DNA from 4 places in the Mesorhizobium sp. CA16 genome. Region 3 is predicted to be linked to each of the others. Evidence: predicted binding sites of a transcription regulator. Region 3 holds the regulator's gene; each other region holds the start of a gene.
What was found. Region 3 encodes PhoB, which activates phosphate uptake and scavenging genes when phosphate is short. Its sites were predicted from a motif close to TGTCATNNANCTGTCAT; they were not measured.
Positions count from the first base shown of each region.

Region 1: the regulator PhoB is predicted to act here: its motif matches at 2,481-2,497, upstream of LB525_RS20660 (DUF1045 domain-containing protein).
Region 2: the regulator PhoB is predicted to act here: its motif matches at 1,750-1,766, upstream of LB525_RS28020 (PhoX family protein).
Region 4: the regulator PhoB is predicted to act here: its motif matches at 1,814-1,830, upstream of LB525_RS22495 (alkaline phosphatase D family protein).

Region 1 covers NZ_JAIUHP010000015.1:86,762-90,688, reverse strand. The annotation lists gene iolE (myo-inosose-2 dehydratase) at 9-923, shown strand; gene LB525_RS20670 (DUF3329 domain-containing protein) at 988-1,200, shown strand; gene iolB (5-deoxy-glucuronate isomerase) at 1,578-2,390, shown strand; gene LB525_RS20660 (DUF1045 domain-containing protein) at 2,636-3,343, shown strand; gene LB525_RS20655 (alpha-D-ribose 1-methylphosphonate 5-triphosphate diphosphatase) at 3,466-3,927, shown strand, end outside.
Region 2 covers NZ_JAIUHP010000036.1:5,190-9,116, forward strand. The annotation lists gene LB525_RS28020 (PhoX family protein) at 1-1,686, opposite strand, end outside; gene LB525_RS28025 (hypothetical protein) at 1,937-2,275, shown strand; gene LB525_RS28030 (phosphatase PAP2 family protein) at 2,294-2,995, shown strand; gene LB525_RS28035 (helix-turn-helix domain-containing protein) at 3,087-3,356, shown strand; gene LB525_RS28040 (SulP family inorganic anion transporter) at 3,490-3,927, shown strand, end outside.
Region 3 covers NZ_JAIUHP010000012.1:109,822-113,748, forward strand. The annotation lists gene pstA (phosphate ABC transporter permease PstA) at 1-179, shown strand, start outside; gene pstB (phosphate ABC transporter ATP-binding protein PstB) at 176-979, shown strand; gene phoU (phosphate signaling complex protein PhoU) at 1,000-1,707, shown strand; gene phoB (phosphate regulon transcriptional regulator PhoB) at 1,724-2,413, shown strand; gene LB525_RS18025 (ROK family protein) at 2,746-3,927, opposite strand, start outside.
Region 4 covers NZ_JAIUHP010000017.1:93,025-96,951, reverse strand. The annotation lists gene LB525_RS22495 (alkaline phosphatase D family protein) at 167-1,741, opposite strand; gene LB525_RS22490 (MFS transporter) at 1,999-3,282, opposite strand; gene LB525_RS22485 (TetR/AcrR family transcriptional regulator) at 3,361-3,927, shown strand, end outside.

The DNA.
Region 1 (3,927 bases), on a different contig from region 3:
GTGACGACTTGAAAGCCAAACTGGGCATGTCCCCCATCGCATGGTGGAACGACGATCTCGTGGAATTGAGCGATGATGTGTCGCTGGAGGAATGTTTGCGCCAGTCGCGCTCGGCCGGCTTCACCGGTATGGAGATGGGCCGCCGCTTCCCCAATGATCCGAAGGTGATGCTGCCGATCCTGAAGGAGGCCGACGTCACGCTTTGCGGCGGCTGGTTCTCAGGCACGCTTGTCAACGAGGACATCTCCCGGAACAAGGACCGCATCCAGCCGATGATCGACCTGTTCAAGGCGGTCGATGCGCCCTGCATCGTCTATGGCGAGGTCGGCCGGTCCATCCAGGGCGACCGCTCCAAGCCTCTGGCCACCAAGCCGAAACTTTCCGCCGACGAGATGAAGGCTTATGGCCGGCGCGTCACCGAGTTCGGCGAGTGGTGCGCTGAGCAAGGCATGCCGCTCTCCTACCATCACCACATGGCGGCGGTGGTCGAGACCGAGCCGGAGCTCGACGCCTTCATGCGCAACTCCGGCGAAGGCATTCCGCTGCTGCTCGATGCCGGCCATCTCGCCTTTGCCGGCGGCGACGTGCTGCGCGCCATTGACAATCACCACAAGCGCATCAACCACGTCCATGTGAAGGATGTTCGCATGGGCGTGATCGACAGGCTCGACCGCACGAAACAGTCCTTCCTCGACGCCGTGGCGCTCGGCGCCTTCACCGTGCCGGGCGACGGCTCACTCGACTTCGGGGCGATTGTCCAGCGTTTCGCCGATCATGGCTATGAAGGCTGGTTCGTGGTCGAGGCCGAGCAGGATCCGAAGAAGAACCCGCCGCTCAAGATGGCCCAGGTCGGCCACAAGGAACTTATGCGGGTGATGACGGCCGCCGGCTATACGGTCGAGACGCAGGGTTTTCCGGCCTGAGCAGTGGATTAGTCGGGGCGCCCGGTTTATCCGTTGTGCTTTGGGCAAATCCTGGATTGGCGCGATGAAAGACTATGAGCATCCCTTCTTCCGGCCGCTGTGGCGCCGTATCGTGGTCGTCGCGGTCTGCCTCGTCTGGTCGGTGATCGAATTCGCGTCCGGCACGCCGTTCTGGGGCGTCATCGCGCTGGGCTTCGCCGGCTATGCCGTGTGGCAGTTTTTCTACCTCTATAAGCCGATTGAGGAGAACAAGGCCGAACCCGGACCGAAGGAGTGACTAATCCATGGCTCAGAAGCGTCTACGGATCGGATACTGCGTGCATGGCGGATCGCATGCGTTGGCGATTAGCCGAAACGCCTCTCGCTTCGTCATCCTAGGGCGGAGCAAGGAGCGCAGCGACGTAGCGCAGACCCTAGGATCCATTCCGCGACTTCGAAGCAGCCGCTGCGGTACAGAATTCTGCTCCGCAGCGCCCTTCGATTGAGGTAACGGCATGGATTCTAGGGTCTCCGCGACGGAGCTGCGCTCCTGCTTCGCCCTAGAATGACGAAGTTTGGAGGCCTCGGCCAATCTCGAAGGTTGTGCTGGTTCTGTCAGCCGGCAAGATCTTTGATCCGCAACCAACGAAGGCCAACGGAATAGGAGAGACAAAAATGTCGAAACTGCTCGTCAAGGCCGACAAGGGCCACGGCCATGTCGCTCATGTCACGCCGCAAAGCGCCGGCTGGACCTATGTCGGTTTCGATCTGCATCGGCTTCGTCCGGGCGAGACGGTGTCCGGCAAAACCGGCGAGCGCGAGGTCTGCCTGGTGTTCGTCACCGGCAAGGGCAAGGCATCGGCCGGCGGCAAGGATCTCGGCCTGCTCGGCGAGCGCATGTCGCCCTTCGAAGGCAAGCCGTGGTCGGTCTATGTGCCGCAAGGCGCCGACTGGTCGGTGACCGCCGATACCGAGCTGGAACTCGCCGTCTGCTCGGCGCCCGGCCTCGGTGGCCGTCTGCCGGTGCGCGTCATCGGACCTGACGATCTCGGCCAGGAGGTGCGCGGCAAGGGCACCAACACGCGCTACGTCACCAACATCCTGCCCGAGGGCAAGCCGGCGGATTCGCTGCTGGTGGTCGAGGTGATCACGCCCGGCGGCCACACGTCGAGCTATCCGCCGCACAAGCACGACCAGGACAACCTACCGGCCGAATCCTATCTCGAGGAGACCTATTATCACCGCCTCAGCCCGCCGCAGGGCTTTGCCTTCCAACGCGTCTACACCGATGCCGACCGCAACGGCGTGCGCGAGCTGGACGAGGCGATGGCGATCGAGGACGGCGATGTCGTGCTGGTGCCCAAGGGCTATCACCCTTGCGCCGCCTGCCACGGCTACGATCTTTATTACCTCAACGTCATGGCCGGACCGAAGCGGACGTGGAAATTCCACAACGCGGCCGAGCATGAATGGCTGATGAAGGCCTGATCGGCACGCCGGCAAAGCCGTTGGTCCAGCCCGGAAAAATCGTCGGCTAACGAGCTCCGTGCTGGACTTGCCTTCGAAAACCCACGAAAGCTTCGTCAATCCGTCATGGAAATCACCTATGGCAGCGGTTCCGGTGCATGTCGCCGCAAGCGCTCCGGCGTTTGGGCCACGACTTGCCAAGACAATGACTTGAAGCGCGTCGCATATTCCTTTGGGGCGCGCAGCGCGCTTGACGAGGAACGCCCATGCGCTACGCGATCTACTACACCCCGGGGCAGGACGAGAAGCTGGCGCGCATTGCCGCCAACTGGCTGGGCCGCGACCCGTTCGGCGCGGCGACGCGGCTGGTCGAGGCCGTGGGCGATCTTTCGGCCGCGGAAGTCGCTTTCCATACTGCCTCTGCCCGGCGCTACGGATTCCATGCGACGCTGAAAGCCCCGTTCCGGCTGGCGCCGAACGAGACGGAAGCTTCGCTGCGCGCCGCGCTCGACGCTTTCGCCGAGGCGACGCCGCCTGTGATCATCCCACGTCTCGTCGTCGGCCAGATCGACGGCTTCTTCGCGCTGGTGCCGGAAACGCAGTTCGCGCCGCTCAACGATTTCGCCGGCGAGGTGGTGCGCGCCTTCGATCCGTTCCGCGCGCCGCTGACGGAGGCCGAGATCGAGCGCCGCAGCCCCGATGCGCTGAAGCCGGACGAGTTCCGCAATCTCTGCCAATGGGGCTACCCTTACGTCTTCGACACGTTCCGCTTCCACATGACGCTATCGGGGCGGGTCGGGCCACAGGAAAGCCCACGTCTTCGTGCAGCGATCGACGGCCTGTTCGCCGATGTGCTGCGGCAGCCGGTGCCGGTGGATGCGCTGACATTGTTCGTCGAAAGCGAGCCCGGCGCCCCGTTCATGGTGCTTTCCCATCATGCGCTTGGCCGCAGGCCTGCCCGCAAGACCGCATAGGACGGATCAGCGGAAACGCTGAACCGCCCCATCTTTTTGTTTACGCAATTTCGGACGGAAAACCGCAAAGCACTTTTCCTGGAATTGCTCTGAAACGACTGCTTGAGATAGGACCGCCCGAGATGACCGCCGAAACCGTTCTCACCAATGCCCGCATCGTGCTGCCCGATGAAATCGTCGAGGGCTCGCTGTTGTTGCGCGATGGCCTGATTGCCGCCGTCGAGCCGGGTGCCGTCCGCGCCGGCGAGGACATGGGCGGCGACTACATCATCCCAGGTCTTGTCGAGCTGCACACCGATCACCTCGAAGGCCACTACGCGCCGCGCCCGAAAGTGCGCTGGAACCCGATCGCCGCCGTGCTTGCCCATGACGCCCAGGTGGCGACCGCCGGCATCACCACGGTGCTCGACGCCTTGCGCGTCGGCATGGACGAGGATGCCGACCTGAAATCCGACGACGTTCGCAAGCTGGCCGACGCGATCGAGGACAGCGTGCGCCAGGATCGGCTCAGGGCCGACCATTTCATCCACCTGCGTTGCGAGGTCTCGGCGCCGGACTGCCTCGAGGCTTTCGCTAATTTCGAG
Region 2 (3,927 bases), on a different contig from region 3:
GCCCTGGCCGTCGGTGGCGACCCACAGGCGCCCGGCGGAATCGACGGCGCAATTGTCCGGCATGCCGAACCAGCCATGGGCGGTGGTCGCGGTCGAGAAAGTGGCGCCGACATCGGCAACGGACGGATCGCCGCATTTCAACAGCACTTCCCATTTGCCCTTGGTGGCGGCGAAATCGCCGCCGTCCTCGACGATCTCGATGATGTGGCCGAAAGCGTTCTCGGCGCGCGGATTGGCGGCGTCGACCTGCTCGGCCTTGCGCTTGGAATTGTTGGTCAGCATGACATAGACCTTGCCGTTGCCGGCATTGGGCTGGATGTCCTCCGGCCGGTCCATCTTGGTGGCGCCGAGCAGGTCGGCGGCGCGGCGCGTCTCGATGAGAACGTCGGCCTGGGAAGCAAAGCCGTTCTCCGCCGTCAGCGGACCTTGACCGAAAACGATCGGCATCCATTCGACCGAGCCGTCCTCGGCGAATTTGGCCACATGCAACGTGCCGTCATCGAGCAGGTTCATGTTGGCGGCGCGGTCATTGGGGTTGAACGTGCCGGCGGTGACGAATTTGTAGACATAGTCGAAGCGCTCGTCGTCGCCGAGATAGAAGACGACGCGGCCGTCCTTGGCGACGATTGATTCGGCGCCCTCATGCTTGAAGCGCCCCATGGCGGTGCGCTTCTTCGGGGTCGAGTTCGGATCGTTGACGTCGACCTCGACGATCCAGCCGAAGCGATTGGGCTCGTTCGGCTCCTTGGCAAGATTGAAGCGGTCGTAATGCGCGCCCCACTCATAGGCGCCTTCCGGAATGCCGAGGCGCTTGTAATTGGCCGCTTCCCTGTGGCCTTCCGGCAATTCGCCCGAGAAATAGCCGTGGATGTTCTCCTCGGCCATCACATAGGTGCCCCAGGGCGTGACGCCGCCGGCGCAATTGTTGACGGTGCCGATGACCTTGGTACCGGACGGGTCCGCATTGGTCTTGACGCGGTCATGGCCCGCCACCGGGCCGGAGAGCGCCATCTCGGTGGTCGACATGATGCGGCGGTTGAGCTTGCCGTCGCGCACCACTTGCCATTTGCCGCCTTGCTTGCGGATCTCGACGATGGTGCCGCCATGCGCGGCCATCTCGACATCGACCTGCTCCTTGGAGAGCGGCGCCACCTCGGCCTTCTTCTTGCCGTCCTTCTCGACGACCGAGACGATGCCGGGGAACATCAGATGCGGATTGGTGTATTCGTGGTTGACGACCAGAAGGCCGTGCTCGGCCGAGCCGTCGATCGGAATATAGCCGACATAGTCGTTGTTGTAGCCGAACTGTCTTGCCTGGGCTTCGGCCGACTGCTTCAGCGGATCGAAGTCGGGGGAATCGGCAAACAGCGGATCGCCCCAACGCAACAGCACGTCGGCGTCATAGCCGGGCGCGACATGGTGCTTGTCGTCGATGCCGGCTTCGAGCTCGTCGAACTTGAAGGCCGAAGCCTCAGCGGCGCGCGCCTCGTCGGCCGCAATCAGCGCCAGCGGGCTGACGGTGGCGGCGATGGCCGACACGGCCAGCGACCCCATGAGAAAGCCGCGGCGCGAGAAACGCGCGGCGATGATCTCGCCCATGGTGCTGTTGTCGGTCGGGTTGACCGGCGGGCCGTCATTTTCCTCGAGCTGGCTGGTCCGGAAACGGGTCTCAGGGGTCACGGTCATGAGTTGTCCTCTGGCTTCTTGAGTGGCTGGGGATTTTGACCCTTCGACCCCTAAAGCGCGCCGATCACATTTTCGTGACACTGCCGTGATTGAACCGCAATAGTTGTTTGCCGGCTCGCGGCGGCTTTTGCGACACCCGGCTTCAGTCCCTTGAGCGCCTGCGCTTGGCTGTGGTCAGCTTGACGACATCGCCCGCTTCGGAAACAAGGGCTGGCCGGCGTGGCGACGGCGCTTCAAAAGGGGATGGCGGGTGAGTTTCTGGGGACTGGCGCAGCTCGGCATTTCGACCGCGATATTCCTGCTGGCGGCGATGGCGGCCAAGCAATGGGGGCTGGCGCCGAGCTTGACCAAGCTGCTTTTGACGCTGGCGCTCTACTCGGCCGGCAATCTGATCATGCTCAGGCTGGTGCGCGAATTCGGCATGTCGGTGTCGTTCAGCCTGTCGGCGGTGATCCAGCTTGTCGCGGTCAATGTCGTGGCGATCGCCTTTTTCGGCGAACGGCTCAATGCCTTGCAGGCGATCGGCATGGTGCTGGCGATCGCCGCGGTCGCGCTGATCACGCTCGGGCCCTATATCCAGCGGCTGTAGCTGGACCCGAGGGCCCGAATGAAATCGACCGCCAACGCGCTCCTCAACAAGTTGGAATTCCCGGTGCTGCTGGCCGGGCTGGTGATTGCCGGCGGGCTATGGGGCCTGGTGGAACTCATCGAACTGGCGCGCGCCACGACCCCGCACGCCTTCGACACGGAAATCCTGCTCGCCTTCCGCCATGCCGGGCAGCCGGACAGTCCGATCGGCCCGCTTTGGCTGGAGGGCGCGGTGCGCGATGTCACCGCATTGGGCAGCACCGCTGTGCTGGTGCTGATCACGACGGCGACCATCCTCTATCTGCTCTTGATCCGCAGACCTTCGACAGCGCTGTTCATGTTCGCGGCGGTGGCGGGCGGGCAAGTGCTTTCGAGCCTGCTCAAATTCGAGGTCGACCGGCCGCGGCCCGATCTCGTCTCGCATCTCGTCAGCGAGACGTCGCTGTCCTTTCCGAGCGGCCACGCGATGCTGTCGGCGGTAACCTATCTGACGCTCGGTTCCCTGGCGGCCCGCTTCCTGCCTGACCGCAGGACGAAGGTCTTTGTGCTTTGCCTCGCCGTGCTCACCACCGTGCTGGTCGGCGCCAGCCGCATCTATCTCGGGGTGCACTGGCCGTCCGATGTGCTTGCCGGCTGGTGCGCAGGTTTTGCCTGGGCCATGCTGTGCTGGCTTGCGGCGCGGCTGCTGCAGCGACGCAAGGTCGTTAAGGATAGCGAATAACCGATGTCTCATCTACATTAAATGACGCTTGAAACATCACTATGCTTGTATTACCCGTTGATATCGCAGACTCAGACAAAGGTTCTGGCCGATGATCACTGCTGCGCAGATGCGCGCCGCAAGGGCGTTGGCCGGTATCGACCAGCGAACGCTTGCCGAGCGCGCCGGCGTCTCGCTTCCGACGATACAGCGCATGGAAGCGAGCGAGGGCGTCGTGCGAGGCGTCGTCGACACGCTGATGAAGGTCATCCATGCCCTCGATGAGGTCGGGGTGGAATTGATCGGCGAGAACCAGACCAGCGAACGCGGCGGCAGGGGCGTGCGCCTCAAGGCCACCGCGGCGCAGAACCCGCAGGGCTGAGCCGCAACCGTGTCCGTCTCGGGAACCGTTGCCGGTTTTCGGGCAGCGATGCGGCGTCGCAACGGTTTTATCGCGACGGCGACCGCCGACATCCAGCCGACGATCCCGCCGCCCTGTGGAGCGGAAGCAGTTCATGGATCAGGCGGGGCGGGCAATTCACCACCAAGCACGGCCGACCTTCGCCGAGCTGTTTACACCAAAGCTGGTGACGGTGCTGCGCGAGGGCTACCACCTCAAGCAGCTGAGGGCCGATGTGATCGCCGGCCTGACGGTCGCCATCGTGGCGTTGCCGCTGTCGATGGCGATCGCGATCGCCTCGCATGTGGAGCCCGAGCGCGGACTGTTTACGGCGATCATCGGCGGTTTCATAGTCGGCGCGCTTGGCGGCAGCCGTTTCCAGATCGGCGGGCCCGCTGGCGCCTTTATCGTGGTCGTGGCCTCGACGGTCGACCGGCACGGTGTCGACGGGCTGATCCTGGCAATGCTCATGGCCGGCGTCTTCCTGCTCGCGGCCGGCTATCTGAGGCTCGGCGCCTATGTGAAGTTCATTCCCTATCCGGTGACGGTGGGT
Region 3 (3,927 bases):
GGTCGAGCAATCTCAATGCGCCGATGGCCAGCCTGCCGGTAACCATCTTCCAGTTCGCTCTCAGCCCCTACGAGGAATGGCAGCAACTGGCCTGGACGGGCGCACTCATAATCACCCTGACGGTTCTCGGGCTGAGCATCATCGCCCGCAGCCTAACCGGACGCAGAGAGGACAGATGAAACCGATGTTGTCCACCGACCTGAACGCAGCCGACACGACCGTCGAGAAAGCCAAGATCGAGGTCAAGAACCTCAATTTCTACTATGGCCAGTCGAAGGCGCTGAAGGACATCAACCTGTCCCTGCCCGAGCGCAGCGTGACCGCCTTCATCGGCCCGTCGGGCTGCGGGAAGTCGACGCTGCTGCGCGTGCTCAACCGCATCTACGAGCTCTATCCGAAACAGAGCGCCGAGGGCCAGGTGCTGCTCGACGGCAAGAACATCCTCGACCGTTCGCAGGACCTCAACCTGCTGCGCACCAAGATCGGCATGGTGTTCCAGAAGCCGACGCCGTTCCCGATGTCGATCTACGAGAACATCGCTTTCGGCGTCAGGCTCTATGAGAAGATCAGCAAGGCCGAGATGGACGGCCGCGTCGAGCAGGCGCTGAAGCGCGCAGCACTCTGGAACGAGGTCAAGGACAAGCTCAACGCCAGCGGCCTCAGCCTCTCGGGCGGCCAGCAGCAGCGCCTGTGCATCGCCCGTACCGTTGCGGTGAAGCCCGAGGTCATCCTGCTCGACGAGCCGGCCTCGGCGCTCGATCCGCTGTCGACCGCCAAGATCGAGGAACTGATCGACGAGCTGCAGGCCGACTACACGATCGTCATCGTCACCCACAACATGCAGCAGGCGGCGCGCGTGTCGCGGCAGACCGCGTTCATGTATCTGGGCGAGCTGGTGGAGTTCGACCGGACCGAGAAGATCTTCACCTCGCCCCGCGAAAAGCGCACGCAGGACTACATCACCGGCCGCTTCGGCTGAGCTCATACGAGGACATCATCATGGCCGAACATACCGTCGCTTCCTTCGACGAGGATCTGAGGCAGATCAGCCGGCTCATCAACGACATGGGCGATCTCGCAGCCTCCATGGTCGGCGCTTCGACCAAGGCCCTGCTCGAGACCGACAATGCCATGGCGCAGCGCGTCGTTTCCGACGATGCCATCATGGACGCGCGCCAGCGCGAGCTCGACGACCGCGCCATCACGCTGATCGCCAAGCGCCAGCCGATGGCCGACGACCTGCGCAACGTGGTCGGCTCGATCCGCATGGCGGGCGACCTCGAGCGCATCGGCGACCTCGCCAAGAACATCGCCAAGCGCGTCGGCTCGGTCGGCGTCAGCGCCGCGCCGCGCGACCTCACGCATTCGATCGATTCCATGGCGCAACTGGTGCTGATCCAGGTCCAGGCCGTGATCCAGGAATATACGGTGGGCGACGCCACGGCGCTGGCCAAGCTTCGCAACGACGACGAGCGCATCGACGTCAAATACACATCCGTCTTCCGGGAGCTCCTGACCTACATGATGGAAGACCCGCGCAACATCACCGCCTGCACGCATCTTCTGTTCTGCGCCAAGAATCTCGAGCGCATCGGCGACCATGTGACCAACATCGCCGAGAACGCCTATTATGTGCTGACCGGCACGCAATTGCCCGCGAATCGTCCCAAGCAGGACGAGACGACAATGTCGGCGCCGGCGGCCTGACGAAGGGTATCTGCCAATGATCGCGCCACGCATCATGGTGGTGGAGGACGAGGAGCCGCTTGGGGTGCTGCTCCGCTACAATCTCGAATCCGAGGGTTACCAGGTCGAAGTGGTGACCCGCGGCGACGAGGCCGAAATCCGCCTTCAGGAAAACGTTCCCGACCTGCTCGTGCTCGACTGGATGGTGCCGGCGGTTTCCGGCATCGAGCTCTGCCGGCGCCTCAGGATGCGGCCCGAGACCGAGCGGCTGCCGATCATCATGCTGACGGCGCGGGGCGAGGAAAGCGACCGCGTGCGCGGCCTTTCGACCGGCGCCGACGACTATCTGGTCAAGCCGTTCTCGACGCCGGAGTTCATGGCGCGCGTCAAGGCGCTGCTGCGCCGCGCCAAGCCGGAGGTGCTGTCCAGCGTGCTCAAGGTCGGCGACATCGTGCTCGACCGCGAGTCGCACCGCGTCTACCGCAAGAAGAGCGAAATCAGGCTCGGCCCGACCGAGTTCCGGCTGCTGGAATTCATGATGCGTCATCCCGGCCGGGTGTTCTCGCGCAGCCAGCTGCTCGACAATGTCTGGGGCGAGACGATCTATATCGACGAACGCACCGTCGACGTCCATGTCGGCCGCCTGCGCAAGGCAGTCAACAACGGCCGCATGCCGGACGTCATCCGCACCATCCGCGGGGCGGGTTACGCGATCAGGGAAGATTAGGGATAGGGGCCGAGACGCTGACGGGTTCTGTGTCTCCAGCATCGGATCGCGTGCATTGGCGGTTAGCCGAGACGCTTGTGCTTCGTCATCCACGGGCGGAGCAAGGAGCGCAGCGACGCAGCGCAGACCCGAGGATCCATTCCGTGATGTCGATGCGTTGCGACAGTCCAGAATTCTGTGCCGCTGCGCCCGACGCGTGAGGTAGCGGCATGGATTCCAGGGTCTCCGCGACGGAGCTTCGCTCCTGCTCCGCCCTGGAATGACGAAGCTGCGGGGCCTTCCCTTCGCTAATTCAAGCGTCTGCTGCTGTCCCGGACCTCTTCAAGGCTGCCTCAGGCCACGTTCTTTCCCGTCCCCACTCTTGCCTGGCCTCCCGGCGCGAAAATCTCCTGGTCGACGAAGGTCAGCGCGCGCATGGCGCAGCCTTCGCGGATCAGCGGCAACTCGTTCGGCTCGGTGTCGAAGGAGATCGATTCGGAGTGCTGGCCGCCGGCCGTCTGGGCGATCGCTTCCCTTAGCGCCGGCTCGATTAGGTCGAAGGCGGCCGCGCTGACGCCGACCATGGCGACAGGCGCCGGGTCGATGAGGGCGAACAGGCTGCCGAGACCGAAACCAAGCGCTTCGCCGGCCCGGCGGTAAGCCTCCCGTTCGGGGCCGTCCCTCTCGCGCGCCTTCGCGGCAAGGGCCCGCATGTCGGCGTCGCCGACGTCGACCGGCTCGGCGTCCTCGCTCATTTTCATGGCGCTGCGCCAGATCGCATAGTTGCCGGCATAGGCCTCGACGCAGCCGCGGCGGCCGCAGCGGCAAAGCGCCCCGCCCGGGCGGTGAATCATGTGGCCGAACTCGCCGCCGGATGAATGCGTGCCGGTGAACAGCGCACCCTTGAGCACGAGACCCATGCCGATGCCGTGCGACAACAGGATGGCGATGAAGTCGTCGCGATAGCGCTCCGGGTCGCGCCATTGCAGGGCCACCGCCATCATGTTGCAGTCGTTCTCCATGGTGGCGGAGATGCCGAACTCCTTCTCTAGGATGTCGGCGAAAGGAATGTCGGTCAGCGGCGTTATCGGCGACCACAGCATGGAGCGCGCATGCGAATCGGTGATGCCCTGAATGCCCATGGCGATGCGGGCGACGCTGCCAATGTCGAGGTCGGGATCCTGCAGCCGGCGCCGCACGATCGCCACGCATTCGCCGATCAGCTCGTCGCGGGGCATGACAAGCGTGTCCAGGCGTTGCTGCTCCTCGGCGACAACCTGGCCGGCATAGTCGATCACGGCGACCGACAGGAAGTTCAGAGACAACACCACGGTCAGCACCGCGGCGGCTTCAGGGTTCAGCGCCAGGCCGATCTGCGGCCGGCCGCGCTTCAACGCCGTCGGCTCGCTGGCCTTGCTTTCGGTGAGAATGCCCTCCTGGATCAGGTCGGCGGAGATCGCCGAAATGGTCGAGTGGCTGAGCCCGGTGGTGGCGGCAATTTCGGTCCGTGATGGCTGACTGGCGCGGCGTACCGC
Region 4 (3,927 bases), on a different contig from region 3:
TTAGGCCGAGCGACTGCTGGGTCCAGGGTGTGTTGAGATTCAGGTTAGGCCGGGCCGAGAACGGTGGTTTCCGAGAACCGGAGCGGAGCGTACTTAAAGTACGTGAGCACCGGAAGCGCAGGAAACCATTGTTCGCAGGCCGGCATCACCTGAATATCAACGCAGCCTAAGCCGACCGCACCGGATCGAGCGTAACCTTGTAAAGCTCGTTGTCGTCGCGATCCATCAGCCGCACGGTGAGCTGTTCCGTCGCGCCGGAAATGTCGACCAGACCGAAGAACTGCAGCCCGGCCGACGGCGGCAGGTTCTGGCCCTGCTCGGCGGTTGGCGCCTTGATGAATTTCAGCTCCGGCCCGAAGGTCATGTCGAGGTCGTTGGGGCCGAAGGTGCCGGCGTGGATCGGGCCGGAGACGAATTCCCAGAACGGATTGAAATCCTGGAACTGCGCCTTGTCGGGATTGTAGTAATGCGCCGCGGTGTAGTGGACGTCGGCGGTCAGCCACACCGTGTTGGTGATGCCGGCATTCTTGATGAAACGCAGCACGTCGGCGAATTCCAACTCGCGGCCTTTCGGCACGCCATTGTCGCCGTTTGCGACCGCCTCGGCACCGGCCTTCTTCGCCGCGTCGTTCCAGACGACCAGGCCAAGCGGCATGTCGGCGGCGATGACCTTCCACGTTGCCCTGGAATTCGCCAGCTCGCGCTTCAGCCACTTGGACTGCTCCTCGCCGATCATGCGCGACTTCGGCGTCAGCGTCTCTTCCATGTCGGGGCCGTTCGGGCCGCGATAGGAACGCATGTCGAGGAAGAACACGTCGAGCAGCGGCCCATGCGAGACCTTGCGGTAGACGCGGCCCGGTTCCGACGGCTCGTAACGGATGGTCGTCATTTCATGGAAGGCGCGAGCCGCCCTGGCCGCCAGCACATGGATCGACTTTTCCTTGTAGCGGTCGTCGGCGGTCAGGTCCTTCGAATCCGACCAGTTGTTGAGCACCTCGTGGTCGTCCCACTGGTAGAAGGTCGGGCAGATGGCCGACAGGCCAAGCACATGCTTGTCCATCATGTTGTATTTCCACTGGTCGCGGTATTCGTCCAGCGTCTCGGCCACCTTGCGCTTGCCGTCGATCATGACGACGTTCTTCCACTTGCCGCCGCCGGGCAGGTCGACCTCGTCCTTCATGGCGCCGTCGGCATAGATGGTGTCGCCGGAATGCAGGAAGAAGTCCGGCGTGTGCTTGGCGATGGTCGAATAGGTCTTCATGCCGGTCTCGTCGATGCCCCAGCCCTGACCGGCGGTGTCGCCCGACCAGGCGAAGCGCACATCGCGCTTGGACGACGGCGCGGTACGGAAACGGCCGACGATCGGCTCGGACACGGCATTGATGTCGGAAAGATCGGCAGCAGTCATGCGGTAGAAGATGTCCTGGTCCGAGGCGAGATCGGTGAGCAGCCGCTTCACCGTGTAGTCGCTGGCCGGCGAGGTATCGAGCGCCGCCAGCCGCGTCGCATTGGCGAAGCTTTCGGTCGTCGACACTTCATACATCACGCGGGCCGGACGATCGGTGCGGGTCCAGACCATGCCCGAGATGGCGTCGACGTCGCCGGACTGGACGCCATGCGTGAAGGCCGGACGCTGGCTGGCGCGGGAATAATAGGGCAGCGCCAGACCGGAGGCGCCGACAAGGCCGAAGGCGCTGGCCGAAGTGACGAAAGCGCGGCGGGTGAGCGAAAGCTTGTTCATGGCTGTCTCCGGGATGGCATTGAGCGGGACCGCCAAGCTCTCGCTTCAATGTTTCAGGCGCATATCGGAACCATGAAGTTTTGATAACAGTCGACATCTTCCTTCTCCCCTTGTGGGAGAAGGTGGATCGGCGCGCAAGCGCCGAGACGGATGAGGGGTGTTCCAGCGGAGTGAGGCGTCGGTGTTCCCTGGAGCACCCCTCATCCGGCCGCTTCGCGGCCACCTTCTCCCACAAGGGGAGAAGGGAAAGTCGCGCCTCAAGCCGCCTGCGGCTCCGGCTCGAAAGCCGGCCTGTCGGTGTTGATCAAGAGCGAAATACAAGCCGCCGCGATGCCCGTCATGCCGGCAATCAGGAAGGCCAGCTCGTAATTGCCCTGCAGTTCGCGCATCGTGCCGCCGAAGGCGGCGGCGGCCGCGGCGCCCACCTGGTGGCCGGCGACGATCCAGCCGAACACGATCGGTCCGCTGCGATCGCCGAACGCCTCGTTGGCAAGCCGCAGCGTCGGCGGCACGGTGGCGATCCAGTCGAGCCCGTAGAGCACGGCGAAGATGACCAGGCTGGTAGCCGAGAAGCCGGAATAGGGCAGGTAGATCAGCGACAGACCGCGCACCGCGTAATAGACGCCGAGCAGCTTGCGCGGATCGAAACGGTCGGTGAGCCAGCCGGACAACGTCGTACCGATCAGGTCGAAAATGCCCATCATCGACAACAGCCCGGCTGCCTGCACCTCGCCGATGCCCATATCGCCGCAGAAGGCGATGAGATGCGTGCCGACGAGTCCATTGGTGGTGAAGCCGCAGACGAAGAAGGTGGCGAACAGATACCAGAACACCCGCGTGCCCGCCGCGCGGCGCAGCGTGTTCAGCGTGTGCGCCAGGAAATTGCCCTGCGATGCCGGCGACACCGGCGGCACGTCGTCGGCATCGGCGCCGTAACGAACCTGGCCGATCGAAGCGGGGCGCTCCGGCACCAGCAGCAAGACGAAGGGTATCAGCGCGGCGGTGGCCAGCGCCACGGCGATCGCCACCGGCTTCCAGCCGCCGCTCTGCGCCAGCGAGGCGATGAGCGGCAGGAAGACTAGCATTCCGGTGGCGCTGGAGGCCGACATCAGCCCCATCATCAGGCCGCGATTGGTCTTGAACCAGCGGTTGACGATGGTGGCGCCGAGCACGCTCGCCACCGCGCCCGAACCGATGCCGGAAAACACGCCCCAGGTGATGAAAAGATGCCATGGCTCAGTCATGAACAGGCTGAGCGCGGTCGATCCCGACATCACCAGCAGCGAGCCGAGCAGCGTGCGGCGCAGCCCAATGCGCTCCATCAGCGCGGCGGCGAACGGACCGGTCAGGCCGTAGAGCAGGATGCCGACGCTGGCGGCCCAGGACGTTACGTCGCGATGCCAGCCGAAGCTTTTCTCCAGCGGCACCATCATCACCGAGGGCGCCGAACGGAGCCCGGCCGCGATCAGCAGGCACAGGAAAATGACGGCAACAACGACGAATGCGTAGCGCTGGCCAAACGGACGGGACTGGATTATCATGTTACTGACCGGTACGTTGCAATGGAGTGAGGCCATACATACGTACCGGTCAGTAACATTGTCAAGCGAGTTGTTTGAATGCCATCCGACAATAAAATTGAAGCGTCGATCAGCGAGCCCCCTGCTCCGAGGGCGGCGGACAAGATCCTGGACGTGGCGCGCGACCTTTTTTATCGCGAAGGCATCAGGGCGATCGGCGTCGACGAGATCGTCAAGCGCGCCGGCGTCACAAAGCCGAGCCTGTACCGCAGCTTTCCATCCAAGGACGAGCTTGCCGCCTCCTATCTGCGCAAATACGACCTCGAATTCTGGGAACGCTTCGATGAAGCCGTCGACGCGCATCCGGGCGATCCGCGCGCCCAGATCATCGCCTTCCTGACCCGCGTAGGCAAGCGCACGCAAAAGCCGGACTATCGCGGCTGCGGCATGACCAACGCTGCGGTGGAATATCCCGAGCGCGGCCATCCCGCACGGGTGGTGAGCGAGAACAACAAAGTCGAATTGCGCCGCCGCCTGCGCGCCATGGCCGCCGCAATGGGCGCCGCCGATTCCGATACGCTGGGTGACGGCCTGCTGCTGCTCATCGAAGGCGCTTATATCAGCGGTCAGCTGTTTGGCGTTGGCGGACCGGCGGCGGCAGTCGCC